DNA from 2 places in the Enterobacter huaxiensis genome. Region 2 is predicted to be linked to the other one. Evidence: predicted binding sites of a transcription regulator. Region 2 holds the regulator's gene; the other holds the start of a gene.

Region 1 (7,979 bases), 2.0 Mb from region 2:
GGTTTTTCTCGGCGCGCGCGTTTTTCCTCGCGTGGGCGCGCTGGACTGGACCATTCTGGCATCAGCAGGCACCATCGGCGCGCTGTTTGGTACCCCCGTGGCTGCTGCGCTGATTTTTTCTCAGACGCTCAGCAGCAATAACGACGTCCCGCTCTGGGACAAACTGTTTGCGCCACTGATGGCCGCCGCCGCGGGTGCGCTTACCACCAGCATGTTCTTCCATCCCCATTTCTCGCTCTCCCTCCCCCATTATGGTCAGATGCAGATCGCCGATATTTTCAGCGGTGCGATCGTGGTTGCCATCGCCATTGCGCTGGGGATGGTGGCGGTCTGGTGCCTTCCCCGCCTGCATCGGCTGATGCACAGACTGAAGCATCCTGTGCTCATTCTGGGCGTCGGCGGCTTTGTGCTGGGCACGCTGGGGGCGATCGGCGGAACGGTAACTCTCTTTAAGGGTCTGGACGAGATGCAGCAGCTGGCCTTCAGCCAGGTCTTTAGCGTCTCTGATTATCTGCTGTTTGCGGTGATAAAACTGGCGGCGCTGGTGGTGGCAGCAGCCTGCGGTTTTCGCGGCGGGCGCATCTTCCCGGCGGTATTTGTCGGCGTTGCGCTGGGGCTGATGCTGCACGAGCATGTTGATGCCGTACCGGCGGCGATCACCGTTTCGTGCTCCATTCTGGGGCTGGTGCTGGTGGTAACGCGTGATGCGTGGCTGAGCCTGTTTATGGCCGCCGTGGTCGTTCCTGACACCACGCTGCTCCCGCTGTTGTGTATTGTGATGTTGCCCGCCTGGCTCCTGCTGGCGGGCAAACCGATGATGATGGCCTGGCGTAACGACAAATGATCAGGCGTTATTTCGCGCTTCCAGCGCCCTGGTGATGGCGCCCAGCAGCGGCGGGATGTCCGCTTTCGGCAACATCACTTCGATCAGTGATAGCCGCTCGTGGTGCGCGACTTTTTCCAGCACGTCCGCGAGCTGCTCCGCTTCACTGACTCGATAACACTCGGCCTGAGGATCCAGGCTGAGCGCCTGCGGGATCTGCGTCCAGTTCCACAGCGCAATATCGTTATACCGCTGCTCCGGCCCGTGGATTGCCCTCTCAACCGTATACCCCTCGTTGTTCAGCACCAGAATAACCGGGCGCTGCTTATCGCGCAGCATGGAGCCCATCTCCTGAATGGTCAGCTGCGCCGCGCCGTCTCCCGTCAACACAATGACGCGTCGGTTTGGGCACGCCGTTTGCGCGCCAAAGGCCGCAGCAAGCGTGTAGCCAATCGATCCCCACAGCGGCTGAACGATGAAATTCACCTCCGCCGGCAGGCGAAGGTCGATTGCGCCGAAGGCAGAGGTGCCCTGATCGGCCAGAATAATGTCGCCGGGGCGAATGAAGGTTTGTAGCGTGCTCCAGAAGCTCTCCTGTGTAAGCGAGCCGCCCTCAGTCGGCCACGCGATATCGTTGTTGACGAATGGCGCGGGGCTGTCGTGCACATGCTCTTTGCACAGCTCTGCCAGGGTCTCAATGGCCTGGATCATCGGGATACCCGTGAACCAGACGTCGCCCACGCGGGAAGCGTGAGGCTGCACTTCTATCGTCTGCGCCGCGGTGAGCTGGTGCGTAAACCCGGCGGTTAGCGTATCGGTAAAACGCGTCCCGATGCACAGCACCGTGTCGGCCCCTTCAATCGCCTCTTTAACCGGTGCAGCACTCGCGGAGCCGCTGTACGTCCCGTAAAAGCCGGCCTGACGCTCGTCAAAAATCCCTTTGCCCATCAGCATGGTGGCGTGCGCCATCGGCACTTCTTTCACCCATTTCTGCAGCGCGGGCTTCAGCCCGTGGCGCAGCACCAGGAAATCAGCAAGCAGCGCCGTTCGTTGAGCCATCGCAAGGCGGACCCGGGCGGCGTCACGAAACGCCTTCAGGCAGGCGTTATCCGCGTCAGCAGGCTGCAGCGTGAGAGCGTTTACAGGCGGCGTGGCGGCTTTTTTTGCCACGTCAGCAGGCACCATCAGGTAGCCTGGACGACGTTCCCGCAGCATGGTGGTGAGCACCCGATCGATTTCATAGCAGGCATTTTGCTCGGTCAATATTGCCTGTGCCGCGGTGATCGGCTCACTCATATGGTAAAAATGACGGAACTCGCCGTCGCCAAGCGTATGGTGAAGTAACTCCCCTCGCTGCTGTGACGCCATGCCCGGCGCGCCCACAATATGTAACACCGGAACGTGCTCTGCAAAGCTCCCCGCGATGCCGTTCATGGCGCTGAGTTCACCCACGCCAAATGTGGTCAGCAGCGCGGCAAAGCCCTTGCAGCGGGCGTAACCGTCAGCGGCGTAAGACGCGTTTAGCTCGTTGGCACAGCCGACCCAGCAGATATCCGGGCTGTCTATCACGTGATCGAGAAACTGCAGGTTATAGTCGCCCGGCACGCCAAACAGGTGGTCTGCACCACAATCGGTAAGGCGGTCCAGCAGGTAATCGGCGACGCAGTATGGGGTACGCATTACAGGTATCCTTCTTATGTTGATCTCACCTTGAGTATTAAAGAAGCGTGATGGCTGTCCAGAAACGGCGCTAAGAAGGGTCTGGAAAGAATGCTTTACGAAATAGCGTGCGCTATTCTCCTTTTCATTGCGTGAGTGTAAACGTATACACTCATTTTTCCTTTCAGCGCCAGAGGTCTCAAGAATGGGTTATCAGCCTGACAAAAATCGTTATCAGACAATGCAGTACCGTCGCTGTGGTGAGAGCGGCCTCAAATTACCTGCCATCTCTCTTGGGCTATGGCATAACTTCGGCGACGCCACGCTTATTGAAAATAGCCGTCAACTTTTACAGCGCGCGTTCGATGTGGGCATTACGCATTTCGACCTTGCCAATAACTACGGTCCGCCTCCGGGCTCTGCCGAACGCAATTTTGGCCGTATTTTGCAGGAGGATTTTCTGCCCTGGCGCGATGAGCTGATTATCTCCACCAAGGCGGGGTACACCATGTGGGACGGTCCGTACGGAGATTGGGGTTCGCGTAAATTTCTGATATCAAGTCTGGATCAGAGCCTGAAGCGTATGGGACTGGAGTATGTGGACATTTTCTATCATCACCGTCCAGACCCGGAAACCCCGCTGCTGGAGACGATGAAAGCGCTTGACCACGCGGTACGTCAGGGTAAGGCCCTTTACGTTGGGTTATCCAACTACCCTGCTGAGATGGCGCGTGCGGCGATTGAGATCCTTAACGACCTCGGTACGCCATGCCTGATCCACCAGCCGAAGTATTCCATGTTCGAGCGTGCGCCCGAAGAGGGTTTGCTGGACGTGCTGCACCAGACGGGCGTGGGGTGTATTCCCTTCTCGCCTCTCGCCGGTGGCCAGCTGACTAACCGTTACCTGAACGGCATTCCTGCGGATTCCCGCGCGGCCAGCGGCAGCAAGTTCCTGAATCCCGATCAGCTCACGGAAGAGAAGCTCGAAAAAGTGCGCAGGCTGAACGCCCTGGCAGAGCGCCGTGGTCAGAAACTGTCGCAGATGGCGCTGGCCTGGATTTTACGCCACGATACCGTCACCTCGGTGCTGATTGGTGCCAGTAAAACTGCGCAAATTGATGACGCCGTGGGCATGCTGGCGAATTGCCATTTCAATAATGACGAACTGGCAACGATCGAAAGTATTCTGTCTGGCTCAAATTAAAATCACTTTTAGCAAAAAATGCTCTCCTTCATGATTTCGGAGTTGAGGCGATGAAACGAATGTTTACCAAATCGTAAAATTGCGTTAACAGGTCGCACAGCGGCCCCGATCGTGAAGGAGAAGAGTATGTTCAGGTCACTGATTCTTGCAGCGGTATTACTGGCTTCGGCCCCGCTGGTCGCCAATGCTGGCGAAATCACCCTGTTGCCATCGATAAAATTACAAATTGGCGATCGCGACAATTACGGTAACTACTGGGACGGCGGCGGCTGGCGCGACCGTGACTACTGGCACCGCAACTACGAGTGGCGTAAAAACCGCTGGTGGAAGCATGACAACGGCTATCACCGTGGCTGGGATAAGCGTAAAGCTTATGAACGCGGCTACCGCGAGGGCTGGAACGATCGTGACGACCGCCGTGGCGGCTGGGGTCACGGACACGGTAAAGGCCGCGGACACGGCCATCACCACTAACAACAAGAAAGGAGCCTCCCGGCTCCTTTCTTTTTTATAATCCCATGGCCGTACCTATCAATAACCACAGGTTTAAGGCGACGACCACCACCACAATCGCCCATCCCGCGCGCTTCACCAGCGTCGAGTTAACGAGATCGCCCATCAACGATTTGTTGCTGGTGAATACCAGCAGCGGCACCAGCGCAAGCGCAATACCGAAACTCAGCAGCACCTGGCTCATGACCAGAATGCGCGTTGGGTCCAGCCCCATCAGAATCACGATGAACGACGGCAGCATGGTGACGGAGCGACGCACCCAGAGCGGAATATGGAAACGTACGAATCCCTGCATCACGACCTGCCCTGCCAGCGTCCCGACAACGGTGGAAGAAAGACCCGCTGCCACCAGGCTCAGGCCGAATATCGTGGCAGCGGCATGGCTGAGCAGGGGTTCGAGCGTCAGGTAGGCCTGGTCAAGATCGGCAATGCCCGTGTGTCCGTTAAAGTGGAAAGCGGCGGCGGCGGTCGCCATCATCGCCAGGTTCACAAACCCGGCAATCGTCATCGCGATGCCGACATCCCATTTCGTGGCTGAATACCGCTCTTTCCGCGATCCGCCGTGCAAATGCTGGGTTAACGAAGAGTGCAGGTAAATAACGTGCGGCATAATGGTTGCACCCAGCACCCCGGCGGCGAGGAATACCGCTTCGGATGTTGGCAGGCTTGGGATCGCCATACCTTTACCGAGCTGCACCAGGTTCGGCTGGGAGAAAATCAGCTCAACAATATAGGCGGCGGCGACAAACAGCAGCAGGCCACCGATAACTCTTTCCAGCGGCTTTTGCCCGCGGCGCTGCAGCATCAGGATCAGGAAGGTGGCAATCCCGGTCAACACCGCGCCCTGCAATAAGGACACGCCGAGGATCAGCTTAAACCCAATCGCCGCGCCGATAAATTCCGCGAGATCGGTCGCCATCGCAATAATTTCGGCCTGCACCCAGTACAGCCAGACAGCCGGGCGAGGATAGTGATCGCGGATTTGCTCGGCCAGGTTTTTCCCCGTGGCAATCCCCAGCTTGGCAGAAAGCATTTGGATCAGCATCGCCATCAGGTTAGCCCAGACGACTACCCACAGCAGCTTATAGCCGAAGCTGGCCCCGGCCTGAATATTGGTCGCAAAATTACCCGGATCGATATAGCCAATGGCAGCAATGAACGCAGGTCCCATTAATGCGAACCGCAGCTTGCGCGCTGCTCTGCCACTGCTACCCTCTACGCGACTGTTTGTCATTATCTGCCTCTGGAAATATAGCCTTTGCTATGTTTAATGCTATCAAAATGAGAATGATTATCAAGATCATTTAGATGGTTTACGGTGATTTCTCTGATAGCTACGAACAATAGGTGGGCAGGGGGTGCGACATCACAGAATGTGAAAATGCGCAGTCATTTGTGAAGCGTAGCACACAAACTTAACTTTTCACTCATTTACCTAACATAACAAAAATGTATTGTTGATCACTATTTTTGAGACTCGTCACAGGATGTAACTATAGTGTGGCCTTGATCTCGTTTTCTTTGCGCTTGTTACATAGAATGTGCACGGAAATTAAACCTGCCTCATATTTGGAGCAAATATGGACCGCGTCCTTCATTTTGTCCTGGCACTTGTTGTCGTTACTGCACTTGCACTGTTGGTCAGCACAGACCGCAAAAAAATTCGTATTCGCTATGTTGTTCAACTGCTGGTCATTGAAGTTTTACTTGCGTGGTTCTTCCTGAACTCCAACGTAGGCCTTGGCTTCGTGAAAGGCTTTTCCGAGATGTTCGAGAAACTGCTCGGGTTCGCTAACGAAGGCACAAACTTCGTCTTTGGCAGCATGAACGATCAGGGCCTGGCCTTCTTCTTCCTGAAAGTGCTTTGCCCTATCGTCTTCATCTCTGCGCTGATCGGTATTCTCCAGCACATCCGCGTCCTGCCGGTGGTTATCCGCGCAATCGGCTTCCTGCTGTCTAAAGTCAACGGCATGGGCAAACTGGAATCTTTCAACGCCGTGAGCTCCCTGATCCTGGGTCAGTCTGAGAACTTCATCGCGTACAAAGATATCCTCGGAAAAATGTCCCGTAACCGCATGTACACCATGGCGGCAACCGCAATGTCGACCGTTTCCATGTCTATTGTGGGCGCGTACATGACCATGCTGGAACCGAAATTTGTTGTTGCGGCACTGGTTCTGAACATGTTCAGCACCTTTATCGTCCTGTCGATTATCAACCCTTACCGCGTTGACGCCAGCGAAGAGAACATTCAGATGTCAAACCTGCACGAAGGACAGAGCTTCTTCGAAATGCTGGGCGAGTACATTCTGGCGGGCTTCAAGGTTGCCATCATTGTTGCCGCCATGCTGATTGGTTTTATCGCGCTGATCGCCGCACTGAACGCCCTGTTCGCAGCCGTTCTGGGCATCTCCTTCCAGGGTATTCTGGGCTACATCTTCTACCCAATTGCTTGGGTGATGGGTGTTCCGGCTCACGAAGCGCTGCAGGTTGGCAGTATTATGGCGACCAAACTGGTGTCTAACGAATTCGTGGCGATGATGGATCTGCAGAAGATTGCCAGCACGCTCTCTCCGCGCGCGGAAGGCATCCTGTCCGTGTTCCTGGTCTCCTTCGCGAACTTCTCGTCCATCGGTATTATCGCCGGTGCGATTAAAGGTCTGAACGAAGAACAGGGTAACGTGGTTTCTCGCTTCGGCCTGAAGCTGGTATACGGCTCTACGCTGGTGAGCGTACTGTCTGCTTCTATCGCAGCACTGGTACTGTAATCCGAACGGTGAAATGAAAACCGGAAGCCTCGGCTTCCGGTTTTTTTATGCCCGTAATTCCGCTAACGGCGTGGGTTTGCCTATCAAATAGCCTTGCAGATAGTCGACACCGAAACGCAGCAGCATGTCGCGCTGCTCGGGGGTTTCCACAAATTCAGCCACCACCGAGAGTGACTTTGTTTTTGCCAGGTTGCAAATCGACTGCACTATCATCGCGTCCATGCTGTCGGTACAAATATCCTTCACGAAGCAACCATCAATCTTGATGATGTCTGCCTCCAGGCGCTTGAGGCGCTCGTAATTCGCGTACCCTGTACCAAAGTCATCAATGGCAATGCGGAAACCGTAGTCTCTCAGCTGCTGGATATTGTTGATGCTGCTCCCGGAGTTAGAAAACGCCTGTTCCTCGGTCACTTCAATCACCACTGTCTGCGGCGCAACGCCATAACGCTCGAAAAGCGCGACGATCTCCGCGGCAACGTCATTTTGCATTAAGGTCATCGGCATCAGATTGACGGAAAAACGGGTGCCATCCTGTGTGGCAGGATGCGCGCGTAGCCACATCAAGAGATTCTCGACCACCTGCAGGTCAAAGCGGTGGCTCATGTTGAACTGGGCAATCAGCGGAATGAAGCGATCGGGCGTAATAATCTCTCCATCACTTTCCATGCGCGCGAGAATTTCATAATACCCTTTACCCTGCGCATTCCGGATAGGCTGGGCATACAGATGTAGCCCCCCCTCATCTAGCGCACGTTTAATACGTGCCAGCATGAGTACTCTGTCCGTTGTTTGCCCGGAGACATCCTCAACGCTGTTGGTCAAGGCCAGGACATTATGCGCCGCACACGACTGCTCAGACAGCCAGCTGAGCTGCCCCAGCATGTGGTGTAGATTTTCACCGCTCCCCATTTCGCCCCAGGATGCGCCGAATTCAATATCCAGCCCGGTGTTGTTCCAGTAAATTTTACGGCTATTGAGCCGATCAACCATATGCTGCAAGCGCTCCGCC
Region 2 (7,979 bases):
GGTAGTTAATGGCGACGGCCAGGTAATGGTTCGGGTTCATCAGCCCTGCCGGGGTAACGATACCGTGGCGGTCGTAATCCGGGTCGTTAGCAAACGCCAGATCGAATTTGTCGCGCAGCGCCAGCAGGCCCGCCATCGCGCACTCGGAGGAGCAGTCCATGCGGATCGCGCCGTCTTTATCCAGGTGCATAAAGCGGAAGGTCTGATCGACGTGATCGTTCACGATGGTCAGATCCAGCTTGTAATGTTCGGCGATGCGCTTCCAGTACTCAATACCGGAGCCGCCAAGCGGATCCACGCCCAGCTTCAGGCCGGCTTTCTGGATAGCCGCCATATCGACGATATCCGCCAGCCCTTCCACGAACGGCTGAACCAGGTCCTGCTCTTTCACGTGGCCGGACGCCATGGCGGCATCCAGAGAGATGCGCTTAACGCCTTTCAGATCGTCAGCCAGCAGCGCGTTGGCACGATCTTCCACCACTTTAGTGACGTTGGTGTCTGCCGGACCACCGTTAGGCGGGTTGTATTTGATCCCACCGTCATCCGGCGGGTTGTGGGATGGCGTGATAACGATACCGTCAGCCTGCGCACCGCCTTTTTTGTTGTGCACCAGGATGGCGTTAGAGACCGCAGGCGTTGGCGTAAAACCGTTGTTCTCCTGAACAATCACATCAACGCCGTTCGCCGCCAGCACTTCCAGCACGGAGATGAACGCCGGTTCAGACAGAGCATGGGTATCTTTCCCTACGTAGCACGGACCGGTGACGCCATTTTTGGCGCGCTCTTCCGCGATGGCCTGGGCAATGGCCAGAATGTGCGGCTCGTTAAAGCTATGGCGCGCCGCGCTGCCGCGGTGACCGGATGTACCAAACTTCACTGCGTGTTCTGCGTTGCCCACGGCCGGCTTCAGTACGTAATACTGTGCGGTCAGTTGAGCGACGTTAATCAAATCGCTTTGTTGTGCAGGTTGGCCTGCACGGCTGTGATTTGCCATTGCCTGGTCCTTCTGATGCAAGGGTTAAATTGTACCGCAAACCTTCTCAATCAATTCCGCCGGGAACTGCATGGACTGCATGATATGTTCAACCATGCTGCACTTGCGGCCCGTGTTGGTATTGGTGATTACCCAGTACGGTGTGCCCGGGACGTGTTTGGGTTTGGTTTGATTGCCATTTTGCAGCAGCGTCTGCTCATCGCCCGCGAAATACACGCGTGTGCGACCGTGCAGCGACTCGGTCGCTTCAGCAAATGCGTTGTTATCGAGTGAATAAAGTGTAGACAGCACCAGCATAAAGCGGTTAACCGCCTTTTTCTGCTCTGCGTATTCGTCAGAGAGCAGCAGTTCACGCACCGCGCGCACTTTATCTTTTACAGGCGTCACGGCAGGTTTTGCTTGTGCAACAACGCTCGGCTGAGACGCGACATCTTTTGTGGCTGGGGTAGCAGGCTGTGAAGCGGCGGAAATTTTAAGCATACGCCGTAAAATGTCGGACGCGCTCTCCCCGATATGCCGCGTTTGGCTGGCAATAAACTGATAGAGTTCGTCATCAACTTCGATTGTTTTCATCTTAATCCAGTGCGATATCTTATCTGAATACAAGTCGTTGGGATTATAGGGTCAAATCCCAACAGCGGATAGCGTCAAACCCGGTTGGCGGCAAAAGTCAGATTAAACTGGATCCTTGCAGCCGGGCGGCAGAATGGTCAACATGATACCCTAACCTGACATACGTAAAAAAAGAACTTTGCCATGAAATTGAATACCCGAGCGCAAACTGCACAATCGCCGAACAATAATTCTCCCATCGTACTGGTTCACGGGCTTTTTGGCAGCCTGGATAACCTGGGCGTGCTGGCGCGCGATTTGGTTATCGATCACGATATTTTGCAGGTCGATATGCGAAATCACGGCCTTTCCGGGCGCTCGGAGGAGATGACTTACGCGGCGATGGCGCAGGATCTGCTGGATACGCTGGACGCTAACGGCCTGCAGAAGGTGACACTCATCGGGCATTCAATGGGTGGCAAAGCGGTGATGGCCCTGACGGCGCTGGCGCCGGAACGTATCAATGGCCTGGTGGTCATTGACGTTGCGCCCGTGGATTACGACGTGCGTCGCCACGATGAGATTTTTGCTGCCATCAATGCGGTAACAGAAGCGGGGGTCTCTACCCGCCAGCAGGCTGCCGCGGTGATGCGTGAGCATCTGGATGAGGAAGGGGTTGTGCAGTTCCTGCTGAAATCCTTCGTCGACGGAGAGTGGCGCTTTAACGTGCCGGTCCTGTGGGATCAGTATTCTCATATTGTGGGCTGGGAAGCTGTTCCCGCCTGGCCGCACCCTACCCTCTTTATTCGTGGCGGAAACTCCCCTTACGTCACCGACGCTTATCGCGACACGCTGCTGGCGCAATTCCCGCAGGCTCGAGCCCATGTCATTGCAGGTGCCGGGCACTGGGTTCACGCGGAAAAACCGGACGCTGTTCTGCGCGCTATCCGTCGCTATCTCACTGATACTGCGAATTGATTAAAAAGACAGCGACTGGACGGCGATGGGCTTCCAGTCGTTGGCGCGCCGTTTTCGCTGATGTATGATGGCGCGCTTATCGCCCGGGCTTTAGCAGGGCGGCGTGTTTCCCCCGAAGTCTCAGAATTATGGCCAAAGAACAAACGGACCGTACGACACTAGATCTGTTCGCGAATGAGCGTCGCCCGGGAAGACCCAAGACGAATCCGCTTTCACGCGATGAACAGCTGCGTATCAATAAACGCAACCAGCTTAAACGCGATAAAACTCGTGGACTTAAGCGTGTCGAACTGAAGCTGAACGCCGATGCTGTCGATGCACTAAATGAGCTGGCAGAGGCGCGCAACATCAGCCGCAGCGAACTGATCGAAGAGATACTGATCGCTCAACTCGAGGCTTTGCGCAGCAAGGCATAAGTCTGAAAATCCCCTTTATTACCCTTTTCATGTAGCACAGAGTGCAGTCCTGCGTGATAGCTGTTTCCGCAGGGTTGTCTGTTCTGCTATTATTGCCCTTATCCGTGGACAAATTGCGCCACCATACCATTAAGTTTCAAGAGGTTATTTTACTCATGGCAATCATCGGCATTTTCTTCGGCAGTGATACCGGCAATACCGAAAATATCGCAAAAAACATTCAAAAACAGCTCGGTAAAGACGTTGCCGATGTGCACGACATCGCCAAGAGCAGCAAAGAAGACCTCGAAGGCTATGACATCCTGCTGCTGGGTATCCCAACCTGGTACTACGGTGAAGCCCAGTGTGACTGGGACGATTTCTTCCCGACGCTGGAAGAGGTGGACTTCAACGGCAAGCTGGTTGCGCTGTTTGGCTGTGGCGATCAGGAAGACTACGCAGAGTACTTCTGTGACGCACTGGGCACCATCCGCGACATCATCGAGCCACGCGGTGCTGCTATCGTGGGCCACTGGCCAACGGCGGGTTATCACTTTGAAGCGTCCAAAGGCCTGGCGGATGACGATCACTTCGTGGGCCTGGCTATCGATGAAGATCGTCAGCCGGAACTCACCGCTGAGCGCGTTGAAAAATGGGTTAAGCAGGTTCGCGAAGAGCTGAATCTGGACGACATTCTGAACGCCTGATGGCCCTGCGGCGCAGCCTTGGTTGCGCCCATTTTCCAGGTAAAACCGATTAAATTAATTGCTACAAACTTTTAACTTTTTCGCTCAGACCTGTACAATATCCCCCTGGTAAAAAGTGGGTGCCATCGAACAAGTTTGTTGGTGATACCACGTTTTTATAAGCATACTTTGCTTGAGACTTGCAGTTTTCATTTAGCCATGGCAGTTCTATAATGAGACGCATTATCCCAAGTGCATTTTCTGTCACTTCTTCATTAGAAGTGAATCGTTTAGCAACAGGACAGATTCCGCATGACTGACAACAATACCGCATTAAAGAAGGCTGGCCTGAAAGTAACGCTTCCTCGGTTAAAAATCCTTGAAGTGCTTCAGGGACCAGACAATCACCATGTCAGTGCGGAAGACCTTTATAAGCGTCTTATCGACATGGGCGAAGAGATTGGGCTGGCAACCGTGTATCGCGTGCTGAACCAGTTCGATGACGCGGGCATTGTGACCCGTCATAATTTCGAAGGCGGTAAGTCTGTTTTCGAACTGACCCAGCAGCATCACCACGATCACCTGATCTGCCTCGACTGTGGCAAGGTCATTGAATTTAGCGATGATTCCATCGAATCACGCCAGCGTGAAATCGCTGCCCGTCACGGCATCCGCCTGACCAATCACAGCCTGTACCTGTATGGTCACTGCGCTGAAGGCGACTGCCGCGAAAACGACCACGCGCACGACGCGAAGTAAGTTCGTGTTTATACTCTGAGCCAGCCATTAGGTTGGCTTTTTTTTTGCGTTAAAAAGCCCGGTGGCGCTGCGCTTGCCGGGCCTACGGGCTATGACACCTTTGTAGGACCGGTAAGCGCAGCGCCACCGGGCATAATAACAGCGAATTAATTACTGTTATTGCTTCGAATTTCTTTCCAAATCTGGTCGCAACGCTTCGCCACTTCCTGATCGTTACCGGTTTTACGCGCCTGAATGCAGGCCTGGTAATCCATCACGCGGACGTTTTCCTGCGTCGCGAACTGCTCGTGCGCTTTCTCTTTCTTCAGCACGTTAAGCACGCTCTGACAGGCCTCGATTTTCTCCGGCGAACCTTCCGCAGTATTGATGCAGGCGCTATACGCCTCCTTCAGACGGGTGTCCTCTTTCGGCGCCTGTGTCTGAGCACACGCCACCAGCCCTGATGCCAGCAACGCGACGATTACAATTTTTTTCATCATGTGCAGTCTCCATACCGGCGGGACTCAGCCCGCCGGTGCGTTCATCAGAAGATGGTGAATGGTGCGATAACCATGAATTTCACGTCACGTTCATCCTGGAAGATGTTGCCGTAACCGCCCGCATAGCTCGGAATGTCAGAGTGGTTGTCATACTGCGTGAAGTGCAGTTTAAACATCGTGCCTTTCGCGCGCCCATCCTGCAGGGTGTAGATCGCATCCAGGCTGTAAGAGGACTCTTTCAGACGGTAGTTTGGATCGTAGTATGCGTCCGGAGTGGCCATATCAGCAGGCTTCGCGTCCCAGGCATAAGCGTAAGATGCCCCCACCGCCCAGCCAGGCAGGTTCCAGTTTTTGAGGTCGTACATCGCGCCGAAGAAGAGCGCTTTTTCGCCGTCGGCGTTGAAGTCAGAGCGGTTATCCCACCAGATATCCAGACGACCGTTGGACGATGCATAGGTTGGCGTCATACGCTGCAGGAAGTAACCCTGCTGCCCTTCCGCCTTCACCCATGTCCCTTCAAGACGCAGATCAACCTGGCCCACTTTGTAGCCGAAGGTCAGCGCCTGCAGCCATGCGGTGCCGTCATAGATATCGTTGACGGTGCCATTGCTCGCTTTATCACGGGTACCGTAGAACTGATAGCTGGTGCTCAGCGGGCTGCCCGCAACATCAAATTTGTAGCTGGCTTTTGCAAAGTACTGGTCAATATACCCTTCCGCCTGACCAAAAGCGGCTTCAAGCACCAGGTCGTTTTTGAAGTCATACTTCGCGCCCAGAGAGTGGAGATAGTCCACTTTGGTCTTTTTATCGTTCTGGTAAAACTTGTCCATCTCGATGTGCCACGGCGCTTTATATTCGTTGGTCCACATGTAGGAGAAGCTCAACGCGCCCGCATCGCCGTAGTCAAAGTTAGCCCCGGCTTCGGCCCCCTGATAGGTGCCCGGCATAAAGCTCCAGTGCGGTGCTAACAGCGTTTGACCGGTTGGCTGAATATAACCACCGCGCGCCCATACCGGGCCGTATTTGAATTTCGCTGCTGCCTTATACAGGCTGACGCCGCTTTTATCGCCGGACCAGTCTTCTTTATAGGCTTTATTACTGGAGGAGAAGGCGATTTCGTTCGGGTGACCGCTGTCGCCGTTTTCCGCCATTTCAATGGCCGTGAAGGCGGCAATATCCAGACCGAACATATCTGCAGCATAGCCCGACTGGAAATCGAGGTTGGCGTTCCAGGTTGAGTGAGCAAGGTTGGTTTTATATTTGTTTTCGGTGACGTCTTTACGGTCACGTTGACGCTGCCAGTAATAAATACCGCCCGTGAGGGTAGAATCATCGATGAAACCTTCGGCCTTAGCTTCTGGGGTAATCACCAAGCTCGACATTGCTGTCACACCGGCGATAGCCAGCGCCAGCGCACTACGTTTGCCACTGAACGTACGCATAGATTATTCCTCTTTGACGAATTAAAACGCCTAAAACGGCGAAAATATAAAAGACCTAATGGTCAGGGGTAGTCAGAAATACCCTCGAATTAACTACCGCCTTTAGGTTATTTTTCGCGACGCGAATTATCAATGCTTTTTAATAAGCAAAAGTCAGGATTATGACGAAGTGCACATAATTAGTAGTGCTTTGTAACATTTACGGGGAGACGAGGAATGGCGGGATATAGCGAGAAATTTCAGGGCGTAAAGGCAGACTACCCCGTATGTTTTTTAGTCATCTCCATTTCCGTAAAAATAGAAACTTTATTTAAAAAAATAAGTAGCACCTCATTGACCTGATTTCCCGGCAGAGAATATTTCCTCAGACCGTTAATAGCATGATCGTTAAATAAAAAAACGCCGCATATAGCGGCGTTTGTCTCTCATTGACCAGAGCAGCGATATTATTCGCCGATCTTAGCCCAGGTATCACGCAGACCGACGGTACGGTTAAATACCGGCTTTTCAGCGGTGCTGTAGCGGCTGTCCAGGCAGAAGTACCCTTCGCGTTCGAACTGGAACGCTTTACCGGCTTCAGCGGCTTTCAGAGACGGCTCGGCATAACCCTGCTTGATAATCAGCGACTCGGTATTGATAACCGAGAGGAAGTCTTCCGCTGCGCCCGGGTTAGGCACGCTGAACAGACGGTCGTACAGGCGGATTTCCACCGGCAGCGCATGCGTCGCGCTCACCCAGTGAATAACGCCCTTCACTTTACGTCCGTCAGCAGGATCTTTGCTCAGGGTCTCTGCATCGTAAGAACAGAAGATGGTGGTGATATTCCCTTCTGCATCTTTCTCTACGCGCTCGGCTTTGATCACGTACGCGTTACGCAGACGCACTTCTTTGCCCAGCACCAGACGCTTGTACTGCTTGTTCGCTTCTTCGCGGAAGTCAGCACGATCGATCCAGATTTCGCCGCTGAACGGCACGTCGCGGGTCCCCATCTCCGGCTTGCTCGGATGGTTAGGCATTGCCACCAGCTCGCTCTTGCCCTGCGGGTAGTTTTCGATAACCAGCTTAACCGGGTCGATCACCGCCATCGCGCGCGGAGCGTTTTCGTTCAGGTCTTCACGGATGCAGGATTCCAGAGAAGCGATTTCAATGGTGTTGTCCTGTTTGGTGACGCCGATGCGTTTGCAGAACTCGCGAATTGACGCAGAGGTGTAGCCACGACGGCGCAGACCAGAGATGGTCGGCATGCGCGGATCATCCCAGCCTTCAACGTGCTTGTCGGTGACCAGCAGGTTCAGCTTACGTTTGGACATCACGGTGTATTCCAGGTTCAGACGAGAGAACTCGTACTGGCGCGGATGCACAGGAATAGTGATGTTATCCAGCACCCAGTCGTACAGACGGCGGTTGTCCTGGAACTCCAGCGTACAGAGTGAATGCGTGATGCCTTCCAGCGCATCGCTGATGCAGTGGGTGAAGTCGTACATCGGGTAGATGCACCACTTGTTGCCGGTCTGGTGGTGTTCCGCAAACTTAATGCGGTACAGCACCGGATCGCGCATCACGATGAACGGGGACGCCATGTCAATTTTGGCACGCAGGCACGCTTTGCCTTCTTCGAAGCCGCCGGCACGCATTTTTTCAAACAGCGCCAGGTTCTCTTCTACGCTGCGATCGCGGTACGGGCTGTTTTTGCC

The links. Region 2 encodes Fur, which represses iron uptake genes when iron is present. Its sites were predicted from a motif close to ATAATAATGAGAACNACTATCAA; they were not measured.
Region 1: D5067_RS06735 (Nramp family divalent metal transporter) is a predicted target of Fur. The motif match lies at 5,475-5,497, and genes of this name have one in related genera.

The regions. Positions count from the first base shown of each region.
Region 1 is NZ_CP043342.1:1,385,109-1,393,087, reverse strand. Features, by position in the region: gene D5067_RS06755 (ion channel protein) at 1-844, shown strand, start outside; gene ipdC (indolepyruvate decarboxylase) at 845-2,503, opposite strand; gene mgrA (L-glyceraldehyde 3-phosphate reductase) at 2,688-3,686, shown strand; gene ypeC (DUF2502 domain-containing protein YpeC) at 3,813-4,160, shown strand; gene D5067_RS06735 (Nramp family divalent metal transporter) at 4,195-5,433, opposite strand; gene nupC (nucleoside permease NupC) at 5,780-6,967, shown strand; gene D5067_RS06725 (sensor domain-containing phosphodiesterase) at 7,013-7,979, opposite strand, start outside.
Region 2 is NZ_CP043342.1:3,404,798-3,412,776, forward strand. Features, by position in the region: gene pgm (phosphoglucomutase (alpha-D-glucose-1,6-bisphosphate-dependent)) at 1-994, opposite strand, end outside; gene seqA (replication initiation negative regulator SeqA) at 1,019-1,567, opposite strand; gene ybfF (esterase) at 1,751-2,524, shown strand; gene ybfE (LexA regulated protein) at 2,653-2,940, shown strand; gene fldA (flavodoxin FldA) at 3,096-3,626, shown strand; gene fur (ferric iron uptake transcriptional regulator) at 3,918-4,364, shown strand; gene chiQ (ChiQ/YbfN family lipoprotein) at 4,511-4,840, opposite strand; gene chiP (chitoporin ChiP) at 4,888-6,285, opposite strand; gene glnS (glutamine--tRNA ligase) at 6,732-7,979, opposite strand, start outside.